Regions from separate parts of the Microbulbifer sp. JSM ZJ756 genome, predicted to be linked through region 2. Evidence: predicted binding sites of a transcription regulator. Region 2 holds the regulator's gene; each other region holds the start of a gene.
What was found. The regulator PhoB, encoded in region 2, activates phosphate uptake and scavenging genes when phosphate is short. The targets are predictions, from matches to a motif close to TGTCATAAANNTGTAACA.

Region 1: a site for PhoB is predicted at 3,124-3,141, ahead of ppk1 (polyphosphate kinase 1). Genes of this name have one in related genera too.
Region 3: a site for PhoB is predicted at 3,029-3,046, ahead of ACH6CX_RS09395 (PhoX family protein). Genes of this name have one in related genera too.

Annotation. Positions count from the first base shown of each region.
Region 1 covers NZ_JBISER010000004.1:295,764-301,118, forward strand. The annotation lists gene aceK (bifunctional isocitrate dehydrogenase kinase/phosphatase) at 1-242, shown strand, start outside; gene ACH6CX_RS09410 (hypothetical protein) at 326-814, shown strand; gene ppk1 (polyphosphate kinase 1) at 776-2,866, opposite strand; gene ACH6CX_RS09420 (Ppx/GppA phosphatase family protein) at 3,151-4,623, shown strand; gene ACH6CX_RS09425 (YdiU family protein) at 4,631-5,355, shown strand, end outside.
Region 2 covers NZ_JBISER010000003.1:323,237-328,591, reverse strand. The annotation lists gene ACH6CX_RS07690 (chorismate lyase) at 206-805, shown strand; gene ubiA (4-hydroxybenzoate octaprenyltransferase) at 802-1,683, shown strand; gene phoB (phosphate regulon transcriptional regulator PhoB) at 1,774-2,478, shown strand; gene phoR (phosphate regulon sensor histidine kinase PhoR) at 2,619-3,920, shown strand; gene ACH6CX_RS07670 (hypothetical protein) at 3,942-4,304, opposite strand; gene ACH6CX_RS07665 (DUF938 domain-containing protein) at 4,319-4,963, opposite strand; gene yaaA (peroxide stress protein YaaA) at 4,960-5,355, opposite strand, start outside.
Region 3 covers NZ_JBISER010000004.1:289,164-294,518, reverse strand. The annotation lists gene aceK (bifunctional isocitrate dehydrogenase kinase/phosphatase) at 1-268, opposite strand, end outside; gene ACH6CX_RS09400 (MarC family protein) at 411-1,019, shown strand; gene ACH6CX_RS09395 (PhoX family protein) at 1,060-2,988, opposite strand; gene ACH6CX_RS09390 (TonB-dependent receptor) at 3,217-5,355, shown strand, end outside.

The DNA of each region.
Region 1 (5,355 bases), on a different contig from region 2:
CTGACCAGCCCTGGTATACCGTGGCCGAAGCAGACGTATTCCCGGAGGAATTCCGGCTGTTTTTCTCCGGCAACCCTTTTGCGCGGAAGGCGTTCGAGAGACAGCACAGCGACCTCTACGACTACCGCTACTGGCAGCGCCTGCAGGACCGCATCCGCGACGGCCATATCGAAAGCGCCTTCCCCTACCGCCGCAAATGGCGCTTCAGGCGTCGCTCCGGCAAGAAAGCGAAGGCGCAATAACAGCACCCCGGTAGCGGCTATAGTGAAAGGGACAGGGCTCTCCCGGGAGGCGCCCCGCATCTAAACCGTACCAGGAGTTGACTGTGCAGTTTTACGGCGCGGCATTATTGGTTGGCATCATGGCAGTGGCTGGTCCCGGCTGCGGTTACCTGCCCAGCGAGCTGAATGGCGGCAAGAAAAGCGACCGCGGGCATGCGCGGGTGGTGGCCAAGCAGCACACCACCAGCTGTGACGCCCCGGCGCGTGGCTTCCGCAAGGTCAGCTTCTCCCGCCTGTATCGCACCACCGGCGACCGGGATACTCCCTTCGTGGAAACCAGTGAACACCCCGCCCAGTATGACGTTTACGCCTACGTATGGGGCTACGGCAAGTGCGGTGCCTCCGGCGACTGCGCGGCGGGGGATCACTACTGGCTGATCGAGCGCGGCCCCGGCAATGAATTCAGCACCTGGGTGGTCACCCCTCAGTACCCCCGTATCACGATCCAGTCGAAGTGCAGCGACCGGCTGAAAGTGGGCAAGCGTTACCGCTTCTCATTCAGTCGCGGCCACCTGGTCGGCTTCAGTCGATAGCGGCAGCCTGTCCTGGGCTTTCTTCAGGAAGCGATAGACCGAATCCTGCGCCCGGCAGCCACGGGCACCGTGGCCGGCGATTCGGGTGTTGCTCTGGTCGCGGTCGAGTATCCGGGCCTTGCGGTTGTCACGCCACTGCAATTCCATGATCTCCCGCACCGTATCACGATGCTTCTGGTCCCAGATGGGGAAGGTGACCTCTACCCGGTGATCCAGGTTACGGGTCATCAGGTCTGCGGACGACAGCCACACTTCTTCCTCGCCGCCGTTGTGGAACATATACACCCGTGCATGCTCCAGGTATTTGTCCACCAGGCTGATCACCTCGATATTGTCAGACAGGCCCGGCGTCTCGCAGACCAGTGAGCACATGCTGCGCACAATCAGGCGAATGCGCACACCGGCACCACTGGCACGGTAGAGCCGCGCGATGATTTCGCTGTCCACCAGGTTGTTGCACTTGAAAAACAGTTCGGCTCGCTCACCGCGCTCGGCAGCCTGGATTTCCCGGTCAATGGCGTACAGCAACGCCGGCCGGTTGGTATAGGGTGACACGGCAATATGCCGGTACTCGGGACGCTGGTGTGTGTACTGGATGAACTCGAACACGTTGTACACGTCCTGCCCCAGCCTCTGGTCACTGGTCAACAGGCTGAAATCGCAGTAGACGCGCGCGGTGCTCTCATTGAAGTTGCCTGTGCCCAGGTGACTGTAGAATCGTTGCTGGCCGTTTTCCTCCCGCAGGATCGAGATCAGCTTGCAGTGCACTTTCAGCCCTGGCACCCCGTAAATCACCTCGACACCGGCATCACGCAGTTCGTTGGACCAGTGAATATTGGCCAGTTCATCGAAACGTGCCTGCAGCTCCACCACCGCCACGACGCGCTTGTTATTGCGCACCGCATTGATCAGTGCGGCCACCACACGGGAATTGCTGGCCACCCGATAGAGGTTGATGCGAATTTCCCTTACCTGGGGGTCGATGGCCGCGGAAATCAGCAGGTTGCTGATCGCCCGGAAGTCGTGGTACGGATAGTAGAGCAACTGGTCACGGACATTCAGCAGCCCGAAGACACTCTCCTTTTCCGGCAGGGTCTCGAGTGGTTGCAGCGGCTTGTAGCGATGCCGGGCAGATTCCGCCGGGAATTTCATGAAATCCTTGGAATTATGGTAGCGCCCGCCCGGGGTATAGCTGTCAAAGCTGCCCATCCGCAGCTTTTTCTTCACCAGGTTGAATACCACTTCCGGCATGGCCGCATCGTAAGCCATCCGTACCGGGTCCGCCTGCTTGCGTTTTTTCAGGGACTTGGCCACACGCGCGACGATATTCTGCGTGATTTCCTCACTCAGCTCGAGTTCCGCATCGCGACTGATCTTGAACATGAAGGCTTCCGCACGCTCGATGGGCAGTACATAGCGGAAAACATCCACCAGGCAGGCACGGATGATATTATCGAGGACGATATAAACCTTTTCGTGATGTCCTTCCCGCGGCGGGATCACCACAAACCGTGGCAGTGTATCAGTAGGGATCTCCAGGGCCGCGAAACGCTCACTACCATCTTTCAGCTTTAAGTAAATAGCGAAGTAAATACTCGCCTCATTCAGCAGCGGCATATTTTCCCGGTCATCGATAAAGAAGGGCTCCAGCTCCGGCAGCACCTCGCTGTGAAAATACTCCTCCACGAACGTGCGCTGTTTGTCTGTCAGCTGGTTCTCGCTGACCAGGTGGATATTATGCTGTCCCAGGTCCGAGAGCACCTTGGTATAGGCAGCGTATGAGCGCCTTTGCAGGCGCAGTACCCTCTCATTGATACTGGCCAGCAGCTCGGAAAAATACTGCTTCTTTTTTGCGCTCTTGGCAAAAGTCGCTACCCGCCGCACATCGGCAACCCGCACACGATAGAATTCGTCCAGGTTACTGGAGAAAATACCCAGGAAGCGCACCCGCTCGATAATGGGTACGCGCTCGTCCTCCACCTCCTGCAGGACGCGCTCATTGAAGGAGAGCCAGCTTAGCTCTTTGGGATATACCGGTGTATTGTTAACCATGTACCACTTGCTAGATTCTTTTGGGCGACTGAGATGATACGGCCCGGCGGATGCGGTGGATGCAATGAATGGATGCGGCGGATGCAAAGGCCCCCCGCTACCCTGTAGCTCTATCCACATTGCCCCGCTCGCGTATCTGCGCCAGTATTTTACGTACAGCGATTATTCTGCCCGGCTCCACTGGCAATGCTCGCAGGTGACGGCGGGCCCGGTTTTATTGTATCGCCGGATAATAGTAGGGCAGTTTGCTACATTCAGATGACAATTTTTTGACAGGAACAATAATGCTGCATGACGCCGAACGCTACGCGGCACTGGATCTCGGCTCCAACAGCTTCCACCTGTTGCTGGCCGAATTCCGCGACCAGCGCATGGTGCGCCTGCATACCGACCGCGCCATGGTACGGCTCGCCGCGGGGCTGGACGACGAGCGCAACCTGGACCCGGAGGTGGCCGAACGCGCCCTGGCAGCCATGCAGAGATTCCGCCCGGTGCTGGAACAATTGCCTGTGGACCATGTGCGGGTAGTCGGCACCAACACCCTGCGCGCCGCCAGCAATGCCGATGGCTTTATGGAGCGGGCCGAGGCGATTCTAGGGGTTCCGATTGACATTATCAGCGGTATCGAGGAAGCGCGGCTAATCTACTCCGGCGTCATCGCCGCCGCGGATGGCCCGCCACGATTGCGCTGCGCAGTGGATATTGGCGGCGGCTCCACAGAACTGGTGCGCGGGCGCGAAGTACCGCATGAATTGCAGAGTCTCTACATGGGTTGCGTGGCCTACAACCGCCGCTTCTTTGCCGACGGCAAAATAGACGCCGCCAGGAAAAACAGCTTTACCCGCGCGCGCCGCGCCGCCAGCGCCGAACTCCAGGGCCTGCGCCACTTCGCCGAAAACGCCGAGGCCATCGGTGCCTCGGGCACCATCAAGGCGGTGGCGCGGGTGTTGAACAATGGCGAACTGCTCGACATTGAGCGCGACGCGCTGGAGGGGCTGGCAGAACGCGTGGCAGCCTGCAAGACCGTCGCCGACCTGGACTTGCCGGACTTCGACGAGGAGCGCCGCCCGGTATTCGCCGCCGGCCTGGCGATCCTGCTGGCGGTGTTCCGCGAGCTGGATATCGAGCGCATGCGGGTTTCGCCCTACGCGATCCGCGAGGGCATCGTCCACGACCTGGCCGGGCGCCTGCACGGCGGCGACCGCCGCGCGGATACCGTCGCGGATATGATGCAGCGGGGGCAGATAGACCCGGACCAGGCACGCCGGGTGGTGAATACCGCCGAGGACCTGCTGCTGATGCTGCGCCCGGAATGCCCCCACGACCAGCGGCGGCGCCTGCAGTGGGCGGCACAGTTACACGAGCTGGGCCTGGCACTGTCCCACAGCAATTCCCGCAAGCTGGGGGCCTATATGATCGAGAAGGCGGACCTGGCCGGGTTTGGGCGCAGTGAGCAGGAGCACCTGGCGCACCTGGTGCGCAACCAGCGCGGGCGCATCAAGCCGCCGCGCGAGCATTACGGCTTCCACCCCAATCCCGACCTGTTGTTGTGCCTGCGACTGGCCTGTATCGTGCACCGCGACCACGCCGACCACGACCTCGATGGCGTAGAACTCAGTGCGGGCGGGGAACACTACCGCCTGCGCCTGTCCCGGCAGTGGCTGGAAAGCAATCCGGCGATCGAGGACCTGCTGTACCAGGAAGCGGAGCACTGGCAGTCACGTTCGCCGGGGCTGCTACTGGAGCCCTACAATTAAAGGCACTATGAAAAAACTGGACCAGGTCACCCTCAGCCATCACTTTGCGGATCTCGGCGACGCCTTCGGCAGCCGGGTCGATCCCGCCCCATTCGAGCGCCCGCACCTTATCCACGCCAACCCGGCGGTGATGGCGCGGCTGGGCATCGACCCGGCCGAGGCCGGTAATCCCGCGTGGGCGGAGCTCGGCTGTGGCAAGCGGCTGTTCCACGGCAGCCGGCCATTCGCGATGAAATATACCGGCCACCAGTTCGGCGTTTACAACCCGGACCTGGGGGATGGCCGCGCCCTGCTGCTCGGCGAGGTGGAACACGATGGCCGGCTCTGGGAACTGCACCTGAAAGGCGCCGGCAAGACACCCTATTCGCGCTTCGGTGACGGCCGCGCGGTGTTGCGCTCCACCATTCGCGAATACCTGGCTGGAGAGGCCCTGCACGGGCTGGGCATCCCCACCACCCGCGCCCTGTGCATTGTCGGCAGCGACGAACCGGTGGCCCGCGAGCAGATCGAGACCGGCGCCATGCTCATCCGCGTAGCGGAGTCCCATGTCCGCTTCGGCCACTTCGAGTACCTGTTCTACACCAGGCAACTGGAGGCGCTCCACCGGCTGGTGGAATTCACCTGTGCGCGCTTCCTGCCCGAAGCAGTCGATTTGCCCGCCGCAGAGCAGGCCGAGGCCCTGCTGCGCTTCGCCACCCGCCGCAGCGCCGAGGTGGCCGCCGGCTGGCAGGC
Region 2 (5,355 bases):
TGGCCCCGTGCCGCAGGCCCGCACGATACTTTCCGTGCAGGAACCGGTGCGCTGGTGCGGGTCGGGGGACCGGATAGGTTCCGCTTTGCGCAAACGGCCACTATATCGGCAGCCGCGGCCTTCGGCAAAAGTCGGGTGGCGGAATTGGTTACCGGGCCGCAGGCCGGGGTACAATAGCGCCTTTGGTTTTGCTCCGGGGTTTGTGTTGTACCAGTCTCCTTACGCACCTGTGGGCCAGTGGTTCAGGCAGCCGCTGGAGTCCCTGCACTGCCGGCCGCCGGCTCCGCTGCTGGCGTGGCTGCTGCATCCCGGCTCATTGACGGCGGCGCTGCGGCAGCTGAGCGCCAACCGGTTCCGGGTACAGGTGCTGGACCAGCGCTGGGCGCAACCCAACCTCGAGGAGCGACGCGAACTCGGACTGCGCAACCGGCAACTGGCGCTGGTGCGCGAAGTGCTGCTGTACGGCAACGACACCCCCTGGGTCTATGCCCGCAGCGTTTTGCCGGAACAGACCCTGCGCGGGCCCGCGCGGCAATTGCGCCACCTGGACAGCCGCCCGCTGGGCGAGCTGTTGTTCAGTGAACCGGGCATCCGGCGAGACCCGATTGTGCTGAACCGCCAGCGGCGCAACCCGCAATGCGCCCTGCCGGAACTGGCGGGCGAGTCGGAACTGGCCTGGGGACGGCGCTCGACTTTCTGGCTGCATCACCGGCCGCTGCTGGTGGCGGAGACATTCCTGCAGGCTTTTGATCCCGACTGCCCGCCCATGGCGGGACGGCAGCCGGGAAGGGGACAGAACACGTGATCAGTCAACAACTCTCCCAGCGCTGGCCCGCAGCGCTCCCTTACTGGCAGCTGGCGCGACTGGACCGCCCGATCGGCTCACTGTTGCTGCTGTGGCCCACCTGGTGGGCACTGTGGCTGGCGGCCGGCGGCTGGCCCGGCCTGCACCTGTTTGCGGTATTCACCCTGGGCGTGATCCTGATGCGTGCCGCCGGCTGCGCAATCAATGACTTCGCCGACCGGGGTATCGACGGCCATGTAAAGCGCACTGCGGGCCGCCCGCTGGCCACCGGTAAAATCACTCCGGCCTCCGCGGTGTGGCTGTTTGTCGGCCTGAGCCTGGTGGCCCTGCTGCTGGTGCTGACCACCAACAGGCTGACGATCCTGCTGTCACTGCCGGCGGTGGCCCTGGCATTCTGCTATCCCTTCGCCAAGCGCTATACCCACCTGCCGCAGGTGGTGCTGGGCGCGGCCTTCAGCATGGGCATTCCCATGTCATTCGCAGCGGTGCGGGGCGAGGTGCCAGCCGAGGCCTGGTTGCTGTATACCGCCAACCTGCTGTGGACAGTGGCCTACGACACCTTCTATGCCATGGTGGACCGGGATGACGACCTGAAGATCGGGGTCAAGTCCACCGCGGTACTGTTCGGCGAGCTGGACCGGCCCATGACCGCCGTCCTGCAGCTGCTGGTGGTAACGTCGCTGCTGCTGGTGGGCCCGCGCTTCGGGCTGGGAGCTGTCTATTATGCCGGCGTGCTGGTCGCCGCCGGGCTGTTCGCGTACCAGCAGTGGCTGGTGCGCGACCGGGAAAGAACACCCTGCTTTCAGGCCTTCCTGAACAACAACTGGGTAGGCGGTGTCGTTTTTGCGGGTATATTTTTCTCTTTCCTGTTCGGCTGAACAAACCTGTCACGGCACAGGGTGACTGTCATATGGTTGTCACTAAAATGCCGTTAAATGACCCCACCGACAGTAGGGTGTGACAGTTACATGGACAGCAAAACGATTCTCATCGTCGACGATGAAGCTCCCGTGCGCGATATGCTACGGGTGGCACTGGAAATGGCGGATTACCGCTGTATCGAGGCTGAAAACGCGCAGGAAGCGCACGCACTGGTAATCGACGAGCGGCCGGACCTGATCCTGCTCGACTGGATGCTGCCCGATGTATCCGGGATCGAGCTGGCCCGGCGCCTGAAGCGGGACGAGCTCACCTCGACCCTGCCCATCATCATGCTGACCGCCAAGGGCGAAGAGGACCACAAGATCAAGGGCCTCGAAACCGGCGCCGACGATTACATCACCAAGCCGTTTTCCCCGCGCGAACTGGTTGCCCGCCTGAAAGCGGTGCTCCGTCGTGCCGGCCCCTCCACCCCGGAGGAACCGCTCACCGCCGGCGACCTGGTGCTGGACCCCATCAGTCACCGGGTAAGCATCAAGGGCCAGGCAGTGGATATGGGCCCCACCGAGTTCCGCCTGCTGACATTTTTCCTCTCCCACCAGGAGCGCGCCTACACCCGTACCCAGTTGCTGGACCATGTCTGGGGCGGCAATGTCTACGTCGAAGAGCGCACCGTCGATGTTCATATCCGGCGCCTGCGCAAGGCCCTCGCCGTCGACGGTCACGACCGCTTTATCCAGACGGTGCGCGGCACCGGGTATCGCTTTTCTGTGCAAACCGCCGAGAAAGTGTAAGAATTCGCCCTGCGCGACCTGCGGCACGGCCCGTCGCTGGAAGCCGTACCACCAGACAACGAGCAACCTGACCCGAGCCGGACCAGAGGCGGCGGCCACTCGCCGTACGCCCATCCGCAGACCGGAGACAGCCCACCACTATGCTGGAACGGAGTATCGGCGAGTTTTCCCGCTTCGCGGTGATCGCCCTCGGCACGGCAATATTCGGCTTTGCCACCACTGAATGGCGCTGGGCGCTTGTGTTGGGCCTGGGGGTCTACCTCTTCTGGATCCTCGCCCAGCAGCACCGCTTCAATCGCTGGCTGGCCAACGGCCGTCGCGGCCCTGCCCCCACCGTATTCGGCATCTGGGGCGAGATCTCGGACGATTTCTACCGCCTGCAGCGCCGCCACCGGCGCGAAAAGCAGAAACTCCACGCCATGCTGCGCCGGGTGCAGGAGAGCACCAGTGCCCTGCGCGAGGGTATCGTGGCGCTGGAAGACGACGGCAACCTGGCCTGGTGGAACCCCGCCGCCGGTGAGCTGTTGAAGCTGCGCCCGGAAGACGCCGGCCAGCCACTGGTCAACTTTGTCCGCGACCCCGGCTTCGTGCGCTATATCCACAATAACGAACCCGGCGCCCGCGGCCCGCTGACCATGCCCGCGCCGGGCAATGACGCCCGCATCCTGCAGCTGGAACTCACCCGCTACGGCCGCGACGAGGCGCTGGTGATCGTGCGGGACATCACCCGGCTGCACAACCTGGAGCAGATGCGCCGGGACTTTGTCGCCAATGTTTCCCATGAATTGCGCACACCGCTGACCGTGATTGCCGGCTACCTGGAGACCCTCGAGGGCAGCGGGATGGCGCCACAACCCTGGCAGCGGCCCATGGCGCAGATGCGTGAGCAGACCGCTCGCATGACGGCGCTGGTCAATGACCTGTTGCTGCTGGCGCGACTGGAAACCTCGGAGCGGGAAAGCGGGCGGGAAAAGATTACTGTCAGCGAGCTGATGGAACGGGTTGCTCAGGAGGCGCGAAGTTTCAGTGGCGGCCGCCACGAAATCACGGTGGACTGCCAGCAGGATTCAATCATCACCGGCGATGCCACCGAGCTGCACAGCGCTTTTGCCAACCTGGTGCTGAATGCGGTCAAGTACAGCCCGGAGGGCGGGCCGATCCAGCTGCGCTGGTGGGTCGATGGCCGGGGCGGCCACTTCGCCGTGCGCGACAGTGGCATCGGTATCGATCCCATCCATATCCCGCGGTTGACCGAGCGCTTTTACCGGGTGGACGCCGGGCGCTCCCGGGAGAGCGGCGGCACCGGCCTGGGGCTGGCCATCGTCAAGCATGTATTGCTGCGCCACGGGGCCGAGATGACCGTACACAGCAGTCCCGGGCGGGGCAGTACTTTCACCCTGCATTTCCCGGAACAGCGCCTGGCAACCAGCAGCGCCGCCTGATCCCGGGAACGGGCGGGGGCGTTACTGGTTCAGCTCCTCGAGCTCGACCTCTTTGCCATCCTTCGTATAGGTCACTTTCTCGCCTTCACCCACGGCATTGCACTGGCGCCGCAGGGTCAGGTGGTAGAGCTGCATATCTCCGTCGCGGACCAGCAGGTGTTCGCGGCCCTCATCGTCTATTGGCAGGCCGTTACTGCCCACCAGCGCATCGCGCAGGGCGCGCAGGGTGGTGGCATCCCGGTAGCGGGTCAGCTCGCTGGAGAGCCGCTTTTTCATCCGCTCACTCTCGTGCAGGGTGGCCGCGGTCTCGCGGTATTTCGCCAGGAAAAACACGGCGGCAATGGCAAACGCCATCACCACGGCAATCTCGAGCCACTGGGGCATATCAGCTCACCTCGTTATTGATAACTGCTTGTTGTCGACTGCCTGTAACCAGCCGGCGCCGCGCGATTGCGCCAGGCTACCAGCTGGTTATTGGCCGGCAGGAAATTCAGCTCGCGGCGCTCCAGGCCCGCGGCCGCCGCCAGGCCATCCAGCCACTCCAGGTCGCGAATCCCGCTGGCCGGATCCCGCTGGTGCAGCCACTGGTCGAAGTCGGCATTGCCCGGCCCAATATAATCGCCGGCAATTTTCATGGGACCGTACACTAGCAGCTGGCCACCGGGGCGCAATACCCGCGGCGGCTGCCGGAAAAGCGCCGCCACCGAGGATTCTGCCATGATATGCAGGCTGTTGGCGGTAAACACCGCATCTACCTGCAACTCCGGCCAGGCCCGGTCCACATCCAGCTCCAGGGGTGGTGGCAGGTTGGGTGAGGGACAGTGAGCCAGCCAGGCCCGGATACCGGGCAGGTTATCGGCCCGGTCCGACGACTGCCAGCACAGGTGCGGCAGCCGCGGGGCAAAATAGACCGCGTGCTGGCCGGTGCCGCTGCCGATTTCCAGCACCGAGCGGCTGTCGGCCAGCAGGCGGCGCAATTCACCGAGAATGGGCGCGCGGTTGCGCCCGCAGGCCGGCGCGTCGGGCAGTCCGGTTTCGCTCACTGGGCCTCGTCGCGGGTAAAGACCCAGTCGTTGCCGTTCGACAGTCCGGCGTTGTACGCGTAACCGGCCACATCGAAGTCTTTCAGCTCCGCCGCCTTCTTTACACGCTTGTCGATGGCCCAGCGGCTCATCATGCCGCGGGCCTTCTTGGCGAAGAAGCTGATCATCTTGTACTCGCCGTTTTTCAGGTCGCGGAAGTGCGGGGTAATGACCTCGGCTTCCAGTTGCTTTGGCTTCACCGCCTTGAAGTACTCGTTGGAAGCCAGGTTGACCAGTTCCCGGCTCTTGAGTCCCTGCAATTGTTCGTTCAGCGCTGCGGTAATCTTGCCATCCCAGAACTCGTACAGGTTCTTGCCCCGGGAGTTGGCAAACCTGGTGCCCATCTCCAGCCG
Region 3 (5,355 bases), on a different contig from region 2:
GGGCGAAAGTGGCGCGGGCCTCGCGCCACAGCTGCAGCATGGTGGTGTCCTTGCTGGTAACCGAGTGCACCAGCTTTACCACCTGGTTGACCTTGGTCTTGTAGAGGTCGATGCGCTCCTTGTTGGCGTGGTGGACGCCCTGCCAGGCGGCAGTCTCAAAACGTGCCTTGGCCCCCAGGGTAATATTCTGGAAGTCCGCGAAATAGGCGTCGAAGCCATTGAGGATGGTCTTGGCGATTCGCCGGGCTGTCGGGGAGTGGTTGGTCATGCACTAGACTTCGTATTTCAAGGCCATTGCCGTAGGAGCGGCCCATGGCCGCGACAGTTCCCGGTCCCGGGTGGATCGCGGCCATGGGCCGCTCCTACAAGTGATTCCTAGCCGATAGTAGCACGGTGCGCCGGAGCAGCCATTGAACGATTGGATCAGCAGCTTTGTCTTTTTCTTTGCCGTAATCGACCCGGTGGGCACGCTGCCGGTGTTTATCGCCGTGACGGCGCGGCATGCGGAATGGCAGAAGCGCAAGATCGCGATCATCGCGGTGCTGGTAGCCACCGGTATCCTGCTGTTCTTCCTGCTCGCCGGCCAGTACCTGCTGGAGACCATCGGCGTGCCCCTGTCGGCCTTCCAAGTGGCCGGCGGTGTGGTGCTGTTCCTGTTTGCCCTGACAATGATTTTCGGTGAGGGCAAGCCGGAGCAGGAAGTCGAGATCGCCAGGAGTGGCCACGAGACGGCGATATTCCCGCTGGCGGTACCTTCCATCGCCTCGCCCGGGGCCATGCTGGCGGCAGTGGTACTGACCGACAATTACCGCTTTGACCCGATCCACCAGATGCGCACCGCCACTTCAATGCTGGCGGTGCTGGGGATCGTCCTCCTGTTGCTGCTTACCGCACAGTGGATTCACCGCTGGATTGGCAATGCTGGCGCCAGTATCGTCAGTCGGGTCATGGGGCTGATCCTCGCATCGGTTGCCACCACCAATGTGCTGGTGGGAATCCAGCAGTTCTTTTCCATCTGAGTGCCGACCGCGATCCATTTACGAGCCAGCAGCCAACCTGTCAGCTTCCCACTACGCCGCCATCTTTCCGGCTGATCGCCAGCACACTGGGCCGCGGCGGCAGGGCCGGGTCATTGTCCGGCCAGCGATGCATGGGGTTGTCGAAGCTTGAGCGGCCACCGTCGGCGGGATGCTGCACGGCGATAAAAAGGGTGGTGCCATCGGGGGTGAATTCCGGCCCGCACACCTCGGCGCCCTGCGGGCAGCCAAAGAAATGTTTCGGAGCGGCGCGTAATTCACCTTCGGTGGCCATGGCCCAGAGGCCGTCATGGAAGCCGAAGTCCTCGCAGCCGTCGGTGGCAACCCACATATTGCCGGCGTGGTCGAACGCAACATTGTCCGGGTTGGCGAACCAGCCGTGCGGCGATATAGCCCCGGTCACCTGCTGGCCGTAGGCGCCGCGCTCGTTCGGGTCCTCGGCGTTGGGGTTGCCGCCGAGCAGGAAGGTATGCCAGCGGAAAATGTCGCTGGTGTGGTCGCGCTCGCCATCCCGGCCCGGCGGTACGATTTCCAGCACGTGGCCGGCGGCATTGCGTGGGCGGGGATTGGCGGCGTTGGTGTCGTCGGCGCCGCGTCTCTTGTTCTTGGTCAGCATGACGTAAGTGCAGTCGTTGACCGGGTTGGTCTCCACATCCTCCGGCCGGTCCATGGGCGTGGCGCCCAGCAGGCTGGCGGCGCGGCGGGCGTCTACAAGGACGTCAGCCTGGTTGCGGAAACCGTTTTCCGGTGTCAGTGGACCCTCGCCAAAGATCAGCGGCAGCCAGCGGCCGCTGCCGTCGGCATTGAATTGCCCGGCAAACAGGGTGCCTGCCGTAAGCAGGTTGCGATTGGCCCGGTGGTTTCCGGGGCGGTAGGCCTCGGCGGAGACGAAGCGATAGACGAACTGGCCCTCGTCGTCATCACCACCATAGGCCACCACTGGCTGGCCTGGCTTGCAGGCCAGGGTAAACCCCTCGTGTTCAAAGCGTCCCAGTGTGGTCAGCTTGCGCGGGCGGGATTCCGGGTCGTAGGGATCAAATTCCACCATCCAGCCGAAGCGGTTGGGCTCATGCGGCTCGACGCCGATATCAAAGCGCGGGTCATGGTCACCCCAGTTGCGATTGTCCGGGGCAATGCCAAATGCATGGTGATTGCGGGCCTCTACCGGGTCGGCAATGGCGTCCGGGTCTCCCTGGAAAGCGCCACCGAAGCCCTCTTCGGCAATCAGTACCGTGCCCCAGGGGGTCTTGCCGCCGGCGCAGTTTCCCACGGTGCCGAACACCCGGGTGCCACTGGGGTCGGCGGCGGTCTGCAGGCGCGGGTCACCGGCGGCGGGGCCGACGATATCCATTTCGGTGCCGAGGGTGATGCGGCGGTTGTAGGGGCTGTCCAGCACTGCCTGCCAGCCAGCCGGGGTTTTCTCGATCTCCACGATGGCGTGACCACAGGCGGCCTGCTCGATGGCCACATGTTCGGCGCTCACGCCGCGGGTGGCGCTGTACTCATCGTTGTAGCCAGGAAACATCAGGTGCGGCTGGGTGTATTCGTGGTTGACGCACAACAGGCCGCGCTTGCTGCTGTCGCTGCGGCAGTGCCTGTCCCCATCCCCCGGGCCGGCGTCCTCGGCCAGTGGCATAAAGGCAATGAAGTCGTTGTTGTAACCAAAGCGTTGCTGCTGCTCTGCCGCGGTCAGCCCTTCCGGGTCGAATACACCGGCCCCCGCCTCGATGGGATCCCCCCAGCGCAGCAACACGTCGGCGCGATAACCCTCGGGCAGGTGATGGCTGGCATCCAGGCCGTGGGGGACCTCGGTAAAAGTCAGCGAAGCCCGGTCAAACCCGGGGCTTCGATTGCACGCTGATAGCAGGCCACTGGTGGCACCGGTTGCACCGAGGGCACCTATCGCTTTGAAGAGAGTGCGGCGGGACGGGTCTGGCGGCAGCTTTTTCATTTTGTCTCCGGCTCTTTCTGTGACAGTGACCAGGGCTCGCTGTCACAGATTTGCAACCTCATAGTAGTTTAGTGGGCATCGGAGTCTGCCAGTGTCCCGTGACAATTCAGTGAACGATCAGTGATGCCTGCGGTGCCACAATTTTCAACAAAATGTCACCCAACAGTCACGCCCGACGTCTAACCTGCGCCCCATCGAACACCTGCCATAAAAAGGAATGGGGACCTTATGAAAAACCGATCGACCCGGGTCGCACTCGTTACACTGCCGCTAACGGCAATCGCTGCTGCGGTTATTTCTGTGAATGCAGTGGCACAGGCTGGGGAAGGCGCCCTGGAAACCATCGAGGTGACTGCCCAGGCGGCCAACGCCAGCAGTGATATCGAGCGCCAGCGCCGCTCCAACAAAGTTGTTGCGGTGCAGACTTCCGATGCGATTGGCGAATTGCCAGACGCCAACGTCACCGAAGCACTGCAGCGCATGCCAGGTGTATTTATCGCCCGCGACCAGGGGGAGGGGCGTTTCGTCGGTGTGCGGGGTATCGACCCGAACCTGAATGCGGCGACTATTAATGGGGTCAGCCTGCCCGCGCCGGAAACCGACAGCCGGGCCGTGGCCATGGATGTGATCCCCTCCGACCTGCTTGCCAGCCTGGAAGTATTCAAGACGCTCACGCCGGATATGAGCTCGGACTCCATCGGCGGTGCCATTGAGATCAAGAGCCTGAATGCCCTGGACCAGGATGGCCAGCAGTTCAAGCTGAGTGTCGAGAACAGTTACAGCACGTTGCAGGAGGAGAACAGCCCGAAGCTTGCCGGTACCCTCACCAGGGTATTCGAGCTGGATGGCGGTCGCGAGCTGGGGGTAGCGATTGCCGCGAGCCACCAGGAACGAAAATTCGGCTCTGAAAATGTGGAGACAGATGGCATCTGGGAGGAGCTTACCGCGGAGGATGGCAGTGAGGCCTTTGGGGCCGCCGAGATTGAGCAGCGCGATTACACAGTGACCCGCGAGCGTACCGGCCTGGCCGCCAATTTCGACCTGAGCCTGGGCGAGACCAGCCTGCTTTACCTGCATACCCTCTATTCCGATTTCTCCGATGAAGAAGAGCGCCAGCGTAATTCCTGGAAGCTGGATGAGGAAAATGATAATCCGGCCACTATCACAGCCAGCTCTGCGGTATGGAACGACGCGGCACTGGAAAAGTCGTTGAAGGACCGCTTCGAGGAGCAGCAGATCCTCTCCATGGTCTTTGGCGGAGAGCATGACCTGGATCAATGGGGCGTTGAATATGCGCTGGGCTACTCCCATGCCGAGGAAGCCGAGCCACACCGCCGCGATACAGATTTTGTACAGGAAGGCTTGCAGCTGGGCTACACCAGTGCCGGGGAAAAACCCACCCTGGCCATCGGTGCTGGTGATGTCGAAGCGGCGATGGATGCGTCCAATTACAAGCTCGACGAGATTGTGATCGAGGACAATTTTACCGAGGATGAGGAGGTCAGCTTCCGCATCGATATCAGCCGCGAAATACAGCTGGCCGGTAACCCTTCCGAGCTGAAATTCGGTTTGCACGAGCGACGCCGGGAAAAGACCGGTGACCTGAATGCCGTGGTTTACGATGATTTTGGTGGCGACTTTACCCTGGCTGATTTCGCCATGAACAATGTCGACTACAGCCTGGGCCGCTTTGGTCCCGGGATTAATATGGGTGGCCTGAATAACTTCATCGACGCCAGCCTGTCCAGCTTTGCAGTGGATGAAACCGATACCGCCCTGGACTCTGCACGCGACTATGCCATGAACGAGGATATTTCTGCGCTGTATGTCATGAACAGCATTGAGATGGACCGTGCCCAGTTGGTATACGGCGTTCGCTACGAGTCGACCGACTTCTCCGCCGCGGGAAGCCAGGTGGTTGAGTCCGGTGAAGCCATTCCCGGTGCGGAGCAAGTTGCCGAAGACGTTTATGTTTCCCCGGTGAGTTTTGCACAGGAGTACAGCAAGCTGTTCCCGAGTGTGAACTTCAAGTACGACTATAACGATAATATCGTTCTGCGCGCCGCCTATACCGAGTCCCTGTCGCGACCCGCGTTTGGTGCACTCAACCCGTCACCGGAAACCATTGAATACGATGAAGGCGAGCTGGAGGTGGAAGCAGGCAACCCGGCACTGGATCCCTATGAAGCGCAGAACCTGGACTTCACTGCGGAGTATTACGCCGATGCCCTGGGCATGTTCTCAGCGGGCATTTTCCACAAGCGTATCGATAACTTTATCGTGACCGCAGACGTGGCCAGCACTACGGACTTCAGCCGCTATGTGGGCAGTCTGCCGGTAGAGGACGCGGAAGTCCTGCAGTCGATC